2 linked regions of the Pigmentibacter sp. JX0631 genome follow. The protein of the gene in region 1 binds, or shares a complex with, the protein of each later gene. Links are inferred from orthologs where the notes say so. Each region holds a gene or a part of one and is shown in the gene's direction. Other genes may lie near its edges. The genes, in order: trxA and QEJ31_RS15055.

Evidence for each region.
Region 2: the proteins of trxA (region 1) and QEJ31_RS15055 are in contact, whole or in part, in an NMR structure (PDB 2IPA), measured with the Bacillus subtilis proteins. The link is inferred for Pigmentibacter sp. JX0631 from one-to-one orthologs.

The regions. Positions count from the first base shown.
Region 1 is NZ_CP123622.1:796,947-800,152, forward strand. What follows is about bases 1-2,870. They hold trxA (thioredoxin), read left to right. Parts: upstream 1-1,207; coding sequence 1,208-1,534; downstream 1,535-2,870. Other genes in these bases: QEJ31_RS03340 (PTS sugar transporter subunit IIA), read left to right, coding at 1-206; rapZ (RNase adapter RapZ), read left to right, coding at 203-1,105; QEJ31_RS03355 (ribonuclease HII), read left to right, coding at 1,537-2,430; QEJ31_RS03360 (hypothetical protein), read left to right, coding at 2,542-2,870. Also shown: more of QEJ31_RS03360, read left to right, coding at 2,871-2,901; QEJ31_RS03365 (hypothetical protein), read left to right, coding at 2,873-3,206. UniProt on the Bacillus subtilis protein: Participates in various redox reactions through the reversible oxidation of its active center dithiol to a disulfide and catalyzes dithiol-disulfide exchange reactions.
Region 2 is NZ_CP123622.1:3,487,902-3,491,023, reverse strand. The notes cover bases 313-3,098. They hold QEJ31_RS15055 (arsenate reductase ArsC), read left to right. Parts: upstream 313-1,394; coding sequence 1,395-1,802; downstream 1,803-3,098. Other genes in these bases: hemG (protoporphyrinogen oxidase), read right to left, coding at 1,867-3,098; QEJ31_RS15060 (hypothetical protein), read left to right, coding at 313-1,105. Also shown: more of QEJ31_RS15060, read left to right, coding at 1-312; more of hemG, read right to left, coding at 3,099-3,122. UniProt on the Bacillus subtilis protein: Catalyzes the reduction of arsenate [As(V)] to arsenite [As(III)]. In vitro, can dephosphorylate para-nitrophenyl phosphate (pNPP).

The DNA.
Region 1 (3,206 bases):
AGGGGATCCCTTTTGAGGCTTTTGATCAACTTCCAACAAAAATATTTTTTGTTATTTTATCTCCAAAATATCCTAAAGTGCCTAAAATTTCTAACCTCAATATAATTGCTAATATTTGCAGAATTATGAAAAGTGAAGTAATTAGAAATAGGATACTTTCAGCAAACAACTTAGAAGAAATTTTGCTGTGCTTGGAGCCTCAATGACAAATGATTCTAACGCAAAACAAACTACCCCGAAAAAAAATGTAATTATTATTTCTGGTCTTGCGGGATCTGGAAAAACAATCGCAATTCATGCTCTAGAAGACTTAGGTTATTATTGTATTGACAATTTGCCAGCTGTTCTTTTGCAGTCTTTTGCTGATTCTATTGCTGGAAATACTTTAAAAGCGACACATATTGCCCTAGCTTTAGACTCTCGTGACACCGACAATCCAGTTACCTTTGAAAAAATATATCCTTTATTATTAAACTCTTGTAATCTTACAGTTTTATTTTTTAAAGCCACTAACGATGTCATCATGCGTCGTTTCAGGGAAACCAGAAGACAACACCCATTAAGCAAAGCAAATCCTCTGTCTAATTTGCACGATATTATTGAACTAGATGAAAAAACACTCGAACCTATTTTTCAGTTGGCGAATAGAACCATTGATTCTACTCACTTATCTTCGCAAAATTTAAAAAAATTTATTTACAATCAATTCTCAATTTCTGGAAATCAGGGACATTTACTTTTGAACATTGTCTCTTTTGGATTTAAACATGGCACACCTTCAGATCTGGATACATATTTTGATGTACGGTGTTTTAAAAACCCCCATTATGACCCTGAAATCAAGCATTTGACAGGTCTGACAAAAGAAATTAAAGATTATGTGTTTAGCGATCCCAATGTTGAGCTTTTTATAAACAAAGTTACTAATTTGATTAACTTTTTTTATCCCTTATACTTAGATGAAGGAAAGCATTATTTTTCAATAGGAATTGGTTGTACCGGTGGGAAACATAGAAGTGTAGCCATAGCTGAAGAGCTCGCAAGTATTTTTCGCAAACAAATTCCACTTGTAACTATCGAACATCGCAATATAGATAAAGATTAGTCGCTATCTTCCTCTTGACCAATGCGTTTTCTGTTACAACTTATCGTTTAGGAGTGCAGTTTTAAATACTGCTATGATTTTAAATGTTGAAAGGATAAGCAAATGTCAGACTTAGTGTATAAAATAACAGAACATAATTTTCAAACTGAAGTATTGGAAAGCAAAATCCCAGTACTTGTTGACTTTTGGGCAGATTGGTGCGGACCTTGCAAATCATTGGAACCAGTTTTGGAACAAATTGCACAGGAACAAAAAGGAAAAATTAAAATTTGTAAAGTGAACGTGGAAGATAATCCTCAATTAGCAGCAAGCTTTAATATTCGGAATATTCCATTTCTCGCTTTTGTAAAAGACGGTCAAAAAGTAGCAGAACTTGTTGGCAACCAACCTAAACAAGTTATTATGAACCAAATTAATGCATTGCAATAAAAATGAGTGACTCTAAATCGAATTTTTTTCAAAATGAATTCTTTTTATTAAATTACTTATTAAAGGAACAGATTTTTAACTACAAATCTGTTCCTTTAATTATTTCTATTGATGAAGTTGGAAGAGGTTGCGTTGCCGGATCAGTTGTAAGTTGTGTAAGTTTGTGGGCAGACCTCAGTGCTTTTCAGAATTCACTTTCTAAAAATTATAAAAAACATTGGTTGCATTTAATTAATGACAGCAAAAAGCTAACTGAAAAAAAGCGCCAAGAATGTTTTGATATTATTTTGCGTGACTATGAAATAACTTTTCAAGAAATAATATGCGGTAAGAATAATAATATTGAGTCCTTTCAAGCCTTATCAGAATCAAAAAACAAATTACATTTTAAAGCAGAAGAATTTTCAACTGAAAACATTCCAAAATACAAAAGTAACTTAGAATGTTTGCAATTTATCATTGGACAAGCATCACCATTAGAAATTGATACTTTAAATATCTGGAACGCTGTACAATTATCAGTTGGTAGAGCTCTTATAGAATTACAAAAGTATGTTAAAAATAATTTTCCATTTCTAACAGATCATTTATCAAATGCTTTAATATTAATGGATGGAAAGCATTTTCTAAAAGTACCTCAAGATTTTTCCCAAAATTTACAAGTTACCGTAACAAAAGCTGATGGAATATTTGTAAGCGTAGGACTCTCAAGTATAATTGCAAAGGTTTTTCGTGATACACAAATGATTCAGCAAGATAAAAAATTTCCTCTCTTTGGTTTTGCTAAACATAAGGGGTACGGTACTGCTAGCCACCTCAATTTAATTCAATCCCATGGAATTTGTGAAATTCATAGGAAAAGTTTTTTAGCAAATCATCTCCATTCAAACTTATAATTCCTTCATTTTATTAGATACCCTGCAAAAAAACTAAAGAATTTCTTTCTAAGTCCGAAGTGCCTAGTACAAAGGACAAAAGTAACGTGAGCTAAAGGATTGAGGTAACAAATGGTGTCAAAAAACCCTGCACAATCTAATCCAGTAGATGTCTCTTATGAGCTCTATAAGGAGCTTGCAGGAGAAATTTGCGCTCCATTAGATGATTTTGATTTAACAATAGATCTACGTTACGAACTTTATACAAGTAAGTTAACATATTTATATAATATTCAAGAGCAATGTTTTCGTTGCATAAATTCACAAGAAGAATGCAATTCTTATACTCAGGAAGATTTAGTTAATATTCAAAATGCAATTGAAGTCACAAAAGAATTTATCCGTCAAACAATCAGAGAATCACTTCAAAATGGTTTAACTATAGCAGAAAAGAAGGCTCTTGATGCTTCCAGAAATAAATACAATTCTTGAAGTATTTGAGCGTATGTCTCTTGATGACAAAGTTTATTTTAGCTTTCCAAATGAAGAGGACATACAGGTTTGTATTTTATTCAATAAAAAACCAGATAAAAGGAATTGGAGTTTGTGGTTTGCTATGAATGAAGAAGCCTCCAAACAAACTTTATCAGTCCAACATCTCCAACAAGTGCTAAAAGCATTTAAAATTAATGAAAAAATTTTCCTGAAAGAAATAGCTGATGTATTATTACTTCAAGCTGCTTATGCAGATGAGTTCATCCGCCAAATATCAGAAGTGTTAGGAAAAGAAGCCGTGC
Region 2 (3,122 bases), 2.7 Mb from region 1 along the record:
AGGTAAAGTAACTAAATGTGAAGCAGATGGAAGCAACTGTTTACCATTAAATCTTTCTTCTTCTTTAGTATCATTAATTACAAATGATAACTTTGCAGAAAGCATGACTGGAGATAGCAAATATTTATACATTGGCGTTCCAGGTAGAGATCAAAGCGCATTAAAACCTTCAACATATGACATCGGTGGATTAATCAGATGTGATATCGATGGTGGAAACTGTGGAGATTACATTGGTGGAACTTCTAAAGTAACTGGTGGATTAGCATTTGAGAAAAATGATAAATTTGGATCAAGTGTAGCTTTATCTAAAGATGGTAAATCTATCTATGTTGGTTCTATCGGAAGAAAAACTGTAAAAGGTGTTACTTTTGGTGCTATCATCAAGTGTGACATTGAAGGTAAAGAATGTGCTGATATCGTTGCAGGGAAATACGCTAAACCAGCTGTTGTAACTCCTGTTGCGCCTGCAGCTCCTACAGTAACTCCTAAAATCTTAGTAGAAAATAACGTAACTACTGAAGCTACTAAAGTAAAAGCTCCTCTAGCAGGAACAGAAGCTTCTGAATTAAAACTTGGTGAATTTCCATCTAAAGATGAAGAATACCTAGGTTCTGATTTAGATTCTATTCAAGGTCCATTAGTTGGTGCTAGCGTAGCAGTTGCTACTTTACCAATTCAGTCTCAAGTTGCGGCTCCAGCTGCACCAGCGGCTAGCAGCCAATCAGAAGCAAAACCTGATTCTTCTACAAATGCTAAACCAGAAGCAAAACCTGATTCTACAAATGCTAAACCAGAAGCAAAACCTGATTCTTCTAAGAATCCATCTATTGTTCCAACTTTAGTTTCAGCTGGAGCTCTAGTAGCTGCTCCTACTTTATTTCAAAAAATCAAAGGATTTTTTGCAAATATTAAGAATAAGTTATTTCCAGCAAAAGTTGCTGCTGTAGAAACTGCTGCAACTCCAGTAGCTAAAGAAAATCTTTCTTTGCTTGAGAAAGCAAAAAATGCTTTTAGAAACGGAACTTCAGTTGCTGAAAGTGTTGTAGCGAAACAAGGTGCTCTTGCAAAAGAAGCCGCTTTAGTTGCTGCAAAAAGATTATAAAATGGTGATGTAAGACTGTTTCTGGAAGTTAGGATGCTAATAGTTTATCATTCTTTGATGAAGAATTAGCTTCAGTAAAATAATTTATCAGAGTAACACTCATTTTGATAGAAGGTTTTGAGAAATTAAAACCTTCTATTTTTATTTTTTAAGATAATTTAATAAAATAATATTCTAATAATTTTTTCATATGTTTAAAATATAGAAAATTGATACATCACAATATTTTAAGATTGTAGTTTTGAAAATAATACGATAAAATTATTAAAATATTTATGTTGGAGAGGGTGTGGTAAAAAAAATATTATTCCTCTGTGTTGCGAACTCTGCACGTAGCCAAATGGCCGAAGGATTAGCTAAAAATATACTTCAAAAGGCTTTTATTATAAATAGTGCAGGCTCTAAGCCGAGTGAAATAAATCCTTATGCAATCAAAGTTATGAATGAAATTGGGATTGATATTTCAAATCAGAGTTCAAAATCTGTTGATGAATTCAATTTAAATGAATTTAATTACATTGTTACCCTTTGTGCAGAAGAAATTTGTCCCTATATTAACTCTTCAAAAGCATACTTTTTACATTGGCCTTTTTTCGACCCAGCAAATAAATCAGATAGTCCAGAAGAATCGATCAATAAATTTAGAAATGTTAGAGACGAAATAGGAAAAAAAATTAAGAATTTTAAATGGGAATAAAATATTTAATGTAATTAAATACAGAACATTAGTTTTTGCCTGTGTTTTTTACTAAGCAAAGTTGTTAATCATTTTTTCCTTTTCCATCCAAAAAAAGTGTAACGTTTTTACAAGTTATTGCCGCTTGTTCAAGACAGTCAGAAACAGAGGGGCCTTTTAAGTAATTTCCAACAAAGAAAAGCCCAGGCATAATAGCTTCTATTTTCCAAATCGATTCAAGAATTCTGTCCTGATTTACAGTAGCTAATGGTATATAATTTTCCCAAACTATTACTTTTTCAAAGGAATAGTTTGTATTGCTTGGAACTATATTTGTTTCTTCTAATCTTTGCTTTGCAAGATCAATGAGTTCAAGTTCGCTTTTTTGTGAAATGTTTATTTCTCTATCACCACCAATGAGGACCCTAAATAATTTTGAATTTTTAGGTGTATGTTGAGGATATGTTGAATGAACAAATATGACTCCTAATAAGTCTTTTGACCATTCTCCAGCTAATGCTCCAAATCCATTTGGTGAATTCAAGTTTTCATTGTTTGTTCCTAAACCTACAACAGCAACACTATGTGCTTCCATAGATCTTAGGTTTTGGTAAGATTTTTGCAATTCTTCAAAGTTAATATTATCGATTATAAGTGATAAATTACTATCTCTCCATGGCTGTCCTGAATATACGACACAATCAAATGATTGTTTCTTTATTTTATTTTCTAATGTGGACTCAAGTGAAAAGTAATTAGAAATTTTAATAATTTTACAAATTTTATGATTCAAATTTAATTCAACAGTTATTGATTTTTGCGAACAAATTGTTAAAAATTGTTCATATAATTCATGAACTAAATATTCCATTCCTTGAGCAAAACTTCCTAACCCTTTTTGTTTTATATTTGTATCTTTCTTTAATTTATTTTTAAAAGAAAGAATCAAAAAAGCTTTTAATAAACTACCATAACCGTTTTCTAATTTTAGTAAATTAGGAAAAGCATATCGAACTAAAATTTTTTTCGCTCCACCACCCCAAATACCGAAAGTTAGGGACACTAAAAAAGTTTCTGTAAATTTTTTACCAAAATGACGGAAAAAAAATTGATACAAAGTATCATTAAAATTTTTATTTTGCGGTTTTTTTATAAATACTTCAGTAAAAATTTTAAATAAATCTCGAAAGCGGAGAAATCCATTTTTTTTTAAAACAAACACATTTGGAGTAATGGGAACAAATTTATTTGGCGTTAAAAGATATCTTCTTTTTGCACTTTTAGGAGGAATTAACAACATATCTGTTAACTTTAAATCACTTAAACAATCCCAAAATGCCT